Regions from separate parts of the Peribacillus frigoritolerans genome, predicted to be linked through region 2. Evidence: riboswitches for the same ligand, from Rfam matches in the RefSeq annotation. Region 2 holds a riboswitch; each other region holds the start of a gene.
What was found. A riboswitch is a leader RNA that binds a small molecule or an ion and turns the genes downstream of it on or off. The one in region 2 is predicted to bind preQ1.
Positions count from the first base shown of each region.

Region 1 (4,238 bases), 1.8 Mb from region 2:
GTGTTTTTTTGAGAATAAAGTTGTGAATGGTTTGATTCAAGAGAAAGCATGCAATGGATCCTTACTGAGTATAAGTGCCCGTGCATGGTGTTGAAAGGAAATTTCGGGATTTGCAGTAGCAGGTATTGGAAGCAATGATTATTTAAGTTAAAATATTCCTTTAATCAATTATACACTAAATATTCTGAAAACAAAGGGAAATATCCACTTCCAGCCGCTTCTGATAGATTTGTTTTTTAATGGTTTATTATTGTGTATAGTTATTATTCCCCGAATAAACGAAAATGAAACAACATTAGAATGGAAGGGAAAAAGCAATTTCCCGCATTCGGGAAATTGCTAGTGTCATAATTGGAACTTCTTAACCTGTTCAGTGAGCAGTTCTGCCGAGGATGCAATTTCACTGGCATGATTCGTGATTTCATCCATCGAAGAGCTGGATTGCTGAGCGGAGGCGGAGACTTGTTCGATTCCTGCCGCGGACTCTTCAGAAACGGCTGCGATATCTTCGATAGCCTGATTGATTTTTTGGCTATTTGTGGAGATATAGTTCAATTCGTCTGTTATATGCTGTATTTTCATTTCCATATTCCCGACAGAATGATTAATTGTTTCAAAGGTTCGGCCTGTGAGCGTAATTTGTTTTGTGCCTTCATCCACTTGTGTGTAACCATCTTCCAGGGAGTGGACGACCGTTTTTGAACCTGTTTGAATGGCGGAGACAATATTGGTGATATCCCCAACGGAGTGTGTGACCTCTTCAGCGAGTTTCCGCACTTCATCGGCGACGATGGCAAAGCCCCTGCCATGTTCACCAGCACGAGCAGCTTCTATGGCTGCATTCAGCGCCAATAGATTGGTTTGATTGGATATATCCTTGATGACCTGCACAAGCTGCGAAATTTGCTGTGATTGAGAATCGAGCCCTTTCACTTGCTCTACGGCATTTTTGACAATCCCATCAATACTTTGCATCTGTTGGACCGAACTGCGCATTAAAGTGGTGCCCTCCTTGGTCAAGGAAAGGATTTCGGTTGAACTGTTAGCTACATCCACCCCTTCTAGGTGGGCAAGCTTAATCCTGCCGGTGAAATCATCCATGATGCGAACCATTTCAGATGCCCGGTTGGCTTGTGACTCCGAACCTTCCGAAAGTTCATACATCGTAGTCGCTATCTGTTTGCTGCCCTGCTGCACTTCATTTGCTGATTGAGTCAGATCTTCACTTTTGTTGGAAACGGATTGCGAAACACTGAGCATTTTTTCGATAGTATCACGAAGGTCTTTCTGCATTTGATTGGCGGATACCGTTAGTTCGCCCATTTCATCATTTGACTTTTGCTCCAGGGGCTCATGATTCAGCTCTCCTGCAGCCACCATTTTCATCCTATCCCTGATTTTAAGGAGGGGGGTGGTAATGAGGTTGGCTGTAACAACCGCAAGGACAAGGCCAATAAGGACTGCCGCAATGGATATGATGATACTTGTCGTCTTAACCGATTTCCCGCTGGCGATGACGGTTTCACCAGAAGCGACAATCAATTCCTCGCGTTCCGAAGCAAGCTCCTTGAAACCCTCCATTACTTCATTGCTGATTGGCGCCACTTCATTTTTGAGTATCTCTTTAGCGCGTTCTTCATTTCCTTTTTCATATTGTGTAAATACCCGATCTACAATCATCGTCCTCCAATCCACGCTTTTCTCGATCAATTCCTTCGCTTTATCAGAATCGCTTAAGGCTAGGAGTTCCTCCTGGATGACCTGGCTTTCTTCAGTATATTGTAAGAACCCTTCTTTATAACTCTCGTCACCATAAAGAATATAGGCCCGGGCGTATGCGGTTCTTTGTGCTAGATTGTATAGGAGCTTTTCGTCTTGGATAAGAAGCGGAAGTTCCTTTTCGATGATATCCTGGGAATAAACCAGTGACTTGTTGCTGCTATAAATGTTGAATGCTCCTAAGATGACACATAAAGATATGATGAGTGAAAATGCCACCAATACCTTTGCTTTAATGCTTTTCAAATTATTGGACCCCTTTATCGATATTTTATTCACACTGTTTTATCGGATAAATAAAAGGATATTTAAGCAATGAAAAGTTAACCAAATTTTCCATCAGGTCTAATGTTCTCTTAATATAAACATCTTGATTTCTTATCGTTTTCAAGTTACTATTGACTTGGAAAAATATAATATTCCGCGTTAAGGCGGAAGAGGTTCTAGCTACCCTCTCAAAAAAACTAAGGAGAAACAGTGCTCTATTCTTAGGGTGCTGTTTTTTTCCGTAAAAAGGAGTTTTATAGAAATGAAGAAGAAAGAAAAGGCAGTGGTTGTGTTTAGTGGAGGTCAGGACAGTACGACGTGCCTGTTCTGGGCGATGGAGAGATTTGAGGAAGTGGAAGCGGTGACGTTCGATTATAATCAGCGGCATAGCTTGGAAATCGAATGTGCTCAAAACATTGCCAAGGAATTGGGCGTGAACCATCATATCCTTGACATGTCGCTGCTGAACCAACTGGCACCAAATGCGCTGACGAGAAGTGATATTGCGGTGACGGACGGAGAAGAAGGGGAATTGCCGTCGACGTTCGTACCAGGGAGGAATTTGCTGTTCCTTTCGTTTGCCGGAGTGCTGGCGAGTCAGATTGGCGCTAAACATATTGTCACCGGTGTCTGTGAAACGGATTTCAGCGGATATCCGGACTGCCGCGATGTATTCATTAAATCATTGAATGTGACCTTGAACTTGTCGATGGACCAGTCATTCGTGATTGATACGCCGCTAATGTGGCTTAATAAAGAGGAAACATGGGAGCTAGCGGATCAGCTAGGCGCGTTCGACTTTGTCCGCGAAAAGACCCTGACTTGCTATAACGGAATCATCTCCGACGGCTGTGGAGATTGTCCGGCATGTAATCTGCGGAAAAAAGGACTGGATGACTATGTAAGCAGACGGAAGGTGCTTTCATGATGTACGGTTTTACGATAGTGGATAAACTCCAAAAAATAGATGAAGATATTCAGCGCAGCCAATTGAAGTATACAAACAAGAGGGTTCTCGTGAGTAAGGAATTCACCTTTGATGCGGCACACCATCTGCATGATTATGAAGGGAAATGCAAGAACCTGCATGGCCACACGTATAAGGTCATTTTCGGATTAAGCGGGTATACAGATTCACGAGGGTTGATGATAGATTTTGGGGACATCAAGGATATATGGAAAAATGAAATTGAAATCCACCTGGATCACCGTTATTTGAATGAAACCCTGCCGCTCATGAATACAACAGCTGAAAATATGGTTGTCTGGATTTATGAAAAAATGGCCGAATCCCTTTCATTAAAAGAATATGAGGGTGCTAGAGTCGAATTTGTTCGACTGTACGAAACGCCGACAAGCTATGCCGAAGCCAGAAGGGAGTGGATGGAAAGTGAGTAAACTCCCTGTTATGGAAATCTTCGGGCCGACCATCCAAGGAGAGGGAATGGTCATTGGCCAAAAAACCATGTTCGTTCGGACGGCCGGCTGCGATTATTCGTGTGCCTGGTGTGATTCCGCATTTACTTGGGATGGCACCGGTAAGGAAGATACCGTCCAGATGACTGCTAGAGAAATATGGGATGAGCTGAAGCGTATTGGGGGTTCTGGTTTTTCCTTCGTGACGATATCAGGAGGAAACCCGGCTCTGCTGAAAAACCTAAACGGCTTGATAGCGATCTTACATGAAAATAAAATGAAAATAGGTGTCGAAACCCAAGGGAGCAGATGGCAGGATTGGTTTCTCGATATTGATGAACTGACTATTTCACCTAAGCCGCCGAGCTCTGGAATGAACACGGACTTTACGGTGCTCGACCAAATCATCTCGAACCTTGCCAATCGAAATCCTGAAAACCATGTCTCATTGAAGATCGTCGTCTTTAACGAGGAAGATTATCAATATGCCAAACATGTACATGGGCGTTACCCGGATATTCCTTTTTATCTGCAGGTCGGCAATGACGACAGCCGGACGGCGGATGATCGTCAATTGATCAGCGGCCTATTGAAGAAGTACGAAGAGTTAATTGATAAAGTGATAGTAGATGATGAATTGAATGATGTGAAAGTCCTGCCCCAGCTGCATACCTATATATGGGGAAACAAGCGGGGCGTGTAAAGTAAAGGCAGTGTGATGTTTAATCACACTGCCTTTTAAGCTTATTACAACCTTTGCATATGTGTAGCTTTGA
Region 1 covers NZ_CP158190.1:4,231,978-4,236,215, reverse strand. Annotated here, with positions in the region: gene ABOA58_RS20735 (methyl-accepting chemotaxis protein) at 346-2,025, opposite strand; PreQ1 riboswitch class I at 2,211-2,253, shown strand; gene queC (7-cyano-7-deazaguanine synthase QueC) at 2,309-2,974, shown strand; gene queD (6-carboxytetrahydropterin synthase QueD) at 2,974-3,444, shown strand; gene queE (7-carboxy-7-deazaguanine synthase QueE) at 3,437-4,165, shown strand; gene ABOA58_RS20715 (DUF4260 domain-containing protein) at 4,210-4,238, opposite strand, start outside.
Region 1: another riboswitch for preQ1. It lies ahead of queC (7-cyano-7-deazaguanine synthase QueC); the one in region 2 lies ahead of ABOA58_RS02305 (QueT transporter family protein).

Region 2 (4,238 bases):
CGTTTCAAATCTAGGATTCACGGTCGTGATCATTCCGTTTAAATCAAGCATCAGCATCGGATATGGGTTGTGTTCAAACAATGATTTATAGCGTTGTTCACTTTCGAATAATTGATTCTCCGCGACAACCCTTTCAGAAATATCCCTGCCAATGACGACTAAGCCTTTTCGTGAACCATCCTCATTGAACAGGGGAACTTTGATCGTATCAAATGTCTTGTGATTGCCATCGGGAAGAGGGATGATTTCCTCACACCGTGTGATTTCCCCTTTTAGCCACGTTTCTTCATCGGAAACTTCACAGTAGATCAACGACTCTTTATAAAATTCCGAGTATTCTGCGAGCTCACTGTCTCTTTTTCCCTTATAATCTACATGCTCCAATTGAAATAATTGCAGCCCGAAAGTATTGGATTCAAGCCATCGGCCATCACCATCCTTGAAGTTAACGAAATCCACCATTGAATTGATGAGTGTACGCCGACGTTGTTCCGCTTCTTTTAATCGTTTGAATTCTTCCCTTTTAGCTAAATAAAGATATAAGACCAAGCCTATTGATAAAAGGAAAACAAAGCCTTCCACTCTTTGAAGTTGAATAAAAACCTCTTTATTTTGGATATTTGTAGTTAAAAAATAGTCGAACACGACTAATGTAAGAATCCCGGATAGGATATATATTGCTAAGATGGAGCGTTTGGACATGGAGATTCTCCCTGATTTTAAGACATTTCAAAGGTAAAATTACATACACATTTTAACAAACTATCGGAAAAAAATATATGCAGAATCCTAAATAAAAAAACAGGGCCAATGTGGTCACCTGTTTTTTCTGAAGAAGGTAAGTTTCTTTTTCTTTTTTGCACGCTTATAGATAATGAAAAATAGTAAGAAGAGGAGTGCGAGTGCAGCTAGCGTATATTGGTTCATTTCAACAGATAGCAGTCCATAGGGAATCAGCGATAGGAAGAAAAAGTATATAAGGTTGCCAAGCCCCGTCGCTAATAAAAAATCCTTGAACGTGACAGTGCTGACTCCAGCTGCCAAGTTAATTAAGCTTGTTGGGATAAGCGGGAAAATCCTGCCTGTAAAAACGTACATGAAGCCATGCTCCACAACGGTTTCTTGCCACTTTTCGCCAATCTTCTTTAAGAGAAGCTCCTGAAACCAGTTTCTTGCTGCATAAAAAATGAATCCTGAGGCAACAACACTTGTAAACCAACTCCATAGATAGCCATATATGAATCCGAATATCGTGACATTGATAGTCAGGAGCAAAATTAAGGGGATGATTGTAAAAGAATTTTGTACAAACATCAATACGAATGTCACAATAAATGTAAGCAAAAGGTTTTCCTTCAATATGCTAATAACAGAATCTAGGTCACTTTTCCAAACTAATGTGAACAGCTCTGCATTAGAGTATATAAATATTGCAATTACAAGTAGACCGATTATGGTCAGGACTTTTTTCAAAGGGCCACCACCATTCTTACTAATAGTTTATCATTTTCGAGTTCATTGGTGAAAAAAAAGAGCTGCCGCATCATGCAGACAGCTCTTTTCCATTATAGTGGCTTAACGGCGCGAAGATTCCTTTTAAAGCCACTTTTCAAACTGAATTCTTTTGTTCATTCCATAAATGATTGGCGCTCCAATCAGGAGGACAACGAACTCACCGACAGCTGTAGTCATCCAGCTTAGCCAGAATGGCAAGCCAAAGGCAAGGTTCAGTTCAATTGCAATTAAAAACATTGTGAACGTGAAAAAGATAATCGTGGCGATCATCCGTCCTTTAATGCCTTTTATGAAACGAGATACATAAATGACAAGCAATAAGGCGAGCAGGGATTGCCCCACCCCAAAAATCAAATCATATGGTACCATCGGTGAAAAGAGCAGATTCGATATGAAGACTCCGCCAACGATACCGTAGATATACTTTTTATTGAATACAATCAGATGATTCAACATTTCCGGTACACGGAATTGGAACATCTCAAAAGCTATTGGTTTAAACACCAATGAGACCGCCACATACAAGGCAGCCAATAACCCGTTTATCACGAGTGTACGAACATTCATTTTACTCTCTCCCTAGTTTTTTATCGTGGGATGGTTACGAACCACGTGTAGGCGTTTACCCGATGTTTAATAGTATCTCATGTAAGCTTGTTTCGTCAATTTGTAAAGAATGGTTTTAATTTATTAGTTTCCAAGCAGGAGAAGTAGCACAATAGGATTTTGATTTATTGCAATGAAGGATGATATTATTTCAATATGTACGTCAAAGGAGTGAATATAATATGTCGATCGAGAGTGTAAAAAGCCATTTTAAAAAATGGAATCGGGAAGGCGACGTAAAGGAGTTTGAAACATCGAGTGCTACGGTGATTGAGGCAGCGGAAACCATCGGTGTTATCCCAGCGCGGATTGCTAAGACTCTTTCCTTTAAAGGGGAAGGTGAACACGCGATTTTGGTAGTTGCCGCAGGGGACGCCAAAGTGGATAATAAGAAATTTCGTCAGACATTCGGTTTCAAGGCACGAATGCTTTCGCCTGAAGAAGTGCTTGCACAGACCGGCCATGCAATCGGAGGAGTTTGCCCGTTTGGTCTGGCAAACGATTTAGCTGTTTTTCTTGATGTATCAATGAAGCGCTTCGAGTCATTGTTCCCGGCTTGCGGCAGTGCGAACTCTGCAATAGAACTTACACTCGCTGAATTGTTTGAATATTCAGGTGCGAAGGATTGGGTGGATGTTTGTAAGGGTTGGGAAGAAAAGGAGAATGAGGAAACGGCGGTAGGCAATACAGTTGATGGCATTTGATCAATGGGTGCCAAAAAATTAGATTAACATGATTGGGATTGAGTCCACTGCAGTGGACTTTATTTGTGGGGGCCGCATGCATTTCTATGATTAAAGCGGAAAACGGGCAGAAAGTGTTCCTGAGCGGAGGTTGAAAGATGTTAAATGGAAGCGAAAGAAAAAGCAATAGCAGCTATCTTAGTCTTAAAACTCTTTATGAAGAAAATATAACGGTTAAGAGCATTGCCCAGGAGCTTGAGTTTTGCCATAAAAATGATCTGGCTCTGGATATTCAGAAAGCATTGGAAAAAAAGAATTTTGATATATTGGCAGTCAAAGATCAAGGGGAAATCATCGGGTATATCGAAAGGGAAGAACTAGGTGAAGGGAGTATTTCTGAATATTTAAAAAGCTTTTCACCAAGGGAAATGGTTTCGGATTCAACCCCTTTGATCCAGCTTCTCCATATTTTCAAGAATAAAACAAGGGTGTTCGTATTAGAGAATAATTCAATTAAAATGTTGATTACCCATGCCGACCTTCAAAAGCCTCCGATCAGGATGCTGATATTCGGATATATTACCTTATTGGAAATGAGGATGAGTGATATCATCCTGGATAGATTCGGCGATGGCAGCTGGTATCCAATGATCAGCGAAGACCGTTTAGAAAAGGCAACCGAATTATATAGAAGGAGAATCGATAAAAATGAGGATATCAATATAATAGAGTGCCTGCAAATCAGTGATAAATTCGATATTATACATAAAGATAAAGAATTGAGGTGCTTCTTCCAAATCCCTTCGAAAAGTAAAGGGAAGAAGGATGCGAACGCCATCCGGAAATTACGGGATAAGATTTCCCATGCTAATGAACTGGGTCTGGACATGTCATGGATGGAAATCATCGAGGTTGTCGAGTCCTGCGGCCGACTGCTCGAAATCTCTGAATCCTATCCTTACGAAAAATAAGATCCGGCTAATCATGCTGGTTCTTTTTTAGCTCATCCAGACAGAAAAAAACTGCCCATATCAGGCAGTCTCCCCGAAAATTCAAAACTCCGGCAGTTGATCCAGGTTATTTTCCTTTATCCCATCGGGCTCACTCCGCAATATGTCACGTCCATATTTATGAAAGACGTCAACATTGGCCAGGTTGCCAGCCTTTGCTTCCGCAAGGGCTGTGGGGTAGTCGAGTTCGCGGCCGGAGTTCGTCTTGATGGCGATAATATTGTCCTCTTCATTTTTCCTTACGGCGATGATTTCTTCTTTTCCTGCTGAATCAGGTTGGTTTGCTTGCGGTGTTCCCTGCTGTTTATATGATTCATAGGCTTTTTCAAATTGGTCCATGTTTTGGACACCTCCTATTTATAGGGTGAGCCATTTTTTCTGCAATATACAAACCGGATTTCGTCCAACTTGAGCCGTTATTTCG
Region 2 covers NZ_CP158190.1:478,490-482,727, forward strand. Annotated here, with positions in the region: gene ABOA58_RS02295 (PAS domain S-box protein) at 1-702, opposite strand, end outside; gene ABOA58_RS02300 (TVP38/TMEM64 family protein) at 817-1,473, opposite strand; gene ABOA58_RS02305 (QueT transporter family protein) at 1,597-2,082, opposite strand; PreQ1 riboswitch class I at 2,089-2,133, opposite strand; gene ABOA58_RS02310 (YbaK/EbsC family protein) at 2,304-2,825, shown strand; gene ABOA58_RS02315 (hypothetical protein) at 2,963-3,775, shown strand; gene ABOA58_RS02320 (DUF3892 domain-containing protein) at 3,857-4,153, opposite strand.

Region 3 (4,238 bases), 1.8 Mb from region 2:
GAGTTATGTGCCGATCGGGTAGATTATACTCTCCGGGATATGTATCAATATGGACATATCACACTGGAATCCGTTCATGACTTTCTAAACCATGTAATCATAATAAATGGAAGGATGTATCTGGATAATATTGAATCGGCTGAATGGTTTGTGAAAACGTATTATAGCGAAGTTATTGATTTTTTCATGGAACCGCTTAATATATATGGCTATGGAATTTTGGCAAAGACCTTAAAATTGGCTTTGGCTAAAAAACTAATCAGCCTTGATGACTTACTTGGTACAGATGAGGAAGTCATGTCCTTGTTAAGCTTGACTGAAGACCATGAAGTGCAAAATCTGTTAAAACGGATCCATGGTAACGTAAAGGTGAAAAAAAATCAAGTGGACTACGATTTTTATCTGAAAAATAAAGTGCGGCTCATTGATCCTTCCGTTATTCAAGGAACCCAATTAATAAGAGCATCCAGTTTATCAGACAAAGTCAAGAAAATGGGAATTGAAGCCTACAAAAAAGCTTCAAAGGGCATGTATCTAAAAGTGATTTCCGATTGAATTTCGTGTCAAACCATACGGAAAGTCAAAAACTCAAGGGTGTTATTCATCCTTGAGTTTTTTTCCGGAAACATCTAAGTCTCCTCCCGTTTAAAAATTAGTTGATTTAGACAATCGACATCCAGTAAGGAGCTTGATTAACGGATGCCTTATACATCTGAACCAGCATCCTTTAATAATTAAAAAACTAATGATGCTCTCAAAGTATTAACGCCATTTTCCAAATAACCCTTTAAACAGGTTAATGTATAAACCCAACCTTCCTTTTGTCCGATCATTTTGTTTATTATTTCAGGGTCGTCTTCACTCAAACCTGATTCGTTTACTTCAATAATTGTACTCGTATTATCCAACTCTTTTAGTGTAATGGTAACAACCGTTTCTTGATCATTTCCGCCCCCGCAAACACGATTTTCCTATTTTCCTCGACTTCCATTACATTAATAACCACTTCAGCATCGTATTCGTTGTATCTCAATGCAGGCGTCCGGCCTTGTTCCCATCTTTCCGAACTCGATGAGAACCAGAAATTCCCGATTTTTTCAGGATTCACTATGGCTTCAAACACTTCATTAGCTGGCTTGATTATCTTAAATTTCGTAATTATTTGGGTATCCATACTAAATCAACTCTCTTTCGATTTGTTTTTATTGTATTCCACTATCCCAATCTACTGATATTGGCGGCAGGGTCCTTCCAGTTTCAAGCAAGCTCTTCAGGTTACTCAGAATGGCTGGCCAACCATTATTCAAGCCTTCAAAGGTATTGTCATCATATACGAAATCTGTCTCCAATAGCTCCTCATGCCTAAGCGTTAACTTTAAAGTCGAATCATCCATTTTCTGTAATTCAAAAGTGACCCGTGTAGGCTGCTTGCGAGGTGTTTCGTCTCCTGCCATGTTCCATGTATACGAGAGCAGGTGCAACGGCTCACACTTAAGTACATTCCCATGATCAGTAATCCGCCCATCTTCCAGCATATATTTGACGCTTGAACCTTCTTGCCAGTCAGACTGTACTTGCAATCCAAAGTGGTATTTCTTCGTGACTTCACCACTCGTCAGGGCTTCCCAAAGCTTCTCTGGTGTGGTTGCGATATAAATAGGATAGACAAACGTAGTTTTTTTCATAATTCTTTTTCCTCCTCGCCAAATAAGATATCAAGATCGTAACCTAACTCTATCATTGATTGTCGGCTTTCATATACAGCCGGTCAAGCAGTTTTTTGCGACAGAAATCGGCAAAGTCATTGCATTGAAGAAGATTTGAAGTGCATTGCTAAAACCGGATTCTCCGTGACATAAAAGGGCCGTATGGAAACTTCTTGATTTCCAATCGCTTTCAAGCTACGATGAATAAGGAAAATGATAATCCGCCCGGGCGGAAGAGGTTCTAGCTACCCTCTCAAAAAAACTAAGGAGAACAGGGCTCTTTCTTAGGGTGCTGTTTTTTCTGTATAAGGAGAATTAAGAAATGTTAAGAATTTTATTGTATTTAGTATCCATCATCACGGCGAATGTGGTTACAGCAGCTTTTGAGCCATTACATTTTGGCATGTTCATCATCCCGATGGGAACATTGCTCATCGGGGGAACCTTCATCTTCCGAGATCTGGTCCAGAATAAATTCGGCCGCGCGAAGACCTATATATGCATCGTCACTGCACTTATTTTATCTGCATGTGTATCATTTTTATTAGGAGATACGTTACTGATTGTTTTTGCTTCCGCATTATCCTTCGTGGTCGCAGAAACAGCGGATACGGAAATTTATACCCGTTTAAAGCTCCCGATGAGTTGGAGGGTGTTTTACAGCGGGATCGTTGGAGGATTTTTCGATTCGGTGATATTTGTCGTGATTGGCCTAAGTCCATTGGGTGCCAATATATTGCCATGGGAAGCAGTACCCGCTGCGGTCATCGGCCAAATCATCGTTAAAACTATCATTCAGTCCATTGGTGCCGTATTGTTGGGACGAATCAACGTAGAACTGGAGAAACGTGTAGTCTCCAGTTAAATGCCAGGAGGGATGCACTACATGGATGGAACCAAAAAAGAAAAAGATAAATGCTATTGCCTCGAGGCCTTTCGTGAAAAATATGGGGCGCATGTTCAAGGGGAATGTATGAAGCTCTCCTGCGCCAATTATCGCAAGCATAAAGGAATTGACAAAAAAGGACCAAATTAGGTCCTTTTTTTTGCGTGAACGGAGTAACTCACGAGTAAAACGTGCGGAATTCACGATTAAACGGCACTAAATCATGAGAATAGCGCGGAAAGCGTGATTAAACAGCGCAAAATCATGAGTGCAGTGCAAATACACGAATAAAGAGCGCAACGCCATGAGTGCAGAACGAATTCACGAGTATATGGCCGAAATTCACGAGTAAAAGTGCAAAACTCACGAGTAAATGGCCGAAACTCACGAGTAAAAGTGCAAAATTCACGAGTAAACAGAGCGAAATCATGAGTGCAGCATGAATTTCACGAATAAAAGTGCAAAATTCACGGTAAATGGCACGAAATCATGAGAATAGCGCGAAATCCTGAGTAAACAGCGAGAATTTCACGAATAAACAGTGCAAAATAAAGAGAGCAGCACGAATTTCACGAATAAACAGTGCGAAATTATGAGTGCAGGACAAATTCAAGAGTAATTAGCCCAAACTCACGAGTAAAAATCAAAAAAAGCTTCCTGCACCGTTCCATTAATGGGGCTAGGAAGCTTTGTATATTGTTTAAAATTGCTCTGTGCTTTTCCGAACTAATTTTTCGAGGAAGAAAAAGCATTCTCGCTTCCGCTCAAGTTCGGTTTGTCCATTTTCGGTGACATGATAATATTTCCTGCGGCCTGACTCGGACTCTTGCCAATGGCCTTTTATGAATTCTTTTTTTTCTAACCGTTTAAGGGCGGGGTAGAGGGTGCCTTCACTTATTTGATATTTGCCCATGCTCATTTCCTTCAAGATCTTCGTGATTTCATAGCCGTATAGCTTTTTTTGTGAAAGAAGTGAAAGCAAAAGGAGGTCAATGCTTCCCTTCATTAATTCTTTATCCAAATAAATTCTCCTCCTTTTCATTTTTAAAGTGTAATACGTTGTACATCGTATCACAAGGTGCATTTTACTTTTCTTAAAAAAAATGGTTAAATGACGATTGCTAAATAAATTTAATCATAGTAAAATGTGCTTCGGAACGGATGAGTTGTGAAGAGTGTGGTAAGGATACTATATACATGATTTAATTGTTTTAATGAAAATACGGAATAGGATAGAAGAATCCCTACTCAAGGGGTATTAATTGATTTTTTTTCGAAAATCATTTAGATTCTATTTATCAACAAGAGCAAAGAAAGAAGGTCCTAGATAGATGAAAGTGAAAGCACCAGAGCCATTCACATATATTGGTGGAAAGAGAGCTGTTCTTTTACTTCACGGGTTTACCGGAAGTACAGGAGATATGAAGAAATTAGGGAAATACTTGAATGATCTCGACTATACTTGCCACGGACCTCTTTATAGAGGGCATGGAGTGTCTGGTGAGGAGCTCGTTAAGACTGGTCCAAAGGAATGGTGGGAAGATGTAGTTAATGGCTATAAATTCCTTAAAGAAGAAGGATATGAAGAAATTGCTGTTGTAGGAATTTCTTTAGGAGGAGTGTTCTCATTAAAAGTGGGAATTGAA
Region 3 covers NZ_CP158190.1:4,225,816-4,230,053, reverse strand. Annotated here, with positions in the region: gene ABOA58_RS20700 (HD domain-containing protein) at 1-555, shown strand, start outside; partial or broken gene ABOA58_RS20695 (SRPBCC family protein) at 735-1,174, opposite strand; gene ABOA58_RS20690 (SRPBCC family protein) at 1,203-1,685, opposite strand; PreQ1 riboswitch class I at 1,936-1,978, shown strand; gene ABOA58_RS20685 (VUT family protein) at 2,029-2,571, shown strand; gene ABOA58_RS20680 (hypothetical protein) at 2,593-2,742, shown strand; gene ABOA58_RS20675 (PadR family transcriptional regulator) at 3,293-3,613, opposite strand; gene ABOA58_RS20670 (alpha/beta hydrolase) at 3,924-4,238, shown strand, end outside.
Region 3: another riboswitch for preQ1. It lies ahead of ABOA58_RS20685 (VUT family protein); the one in region 2 lies ahead of ABOA58_RS02305 (QueT transporter family protein).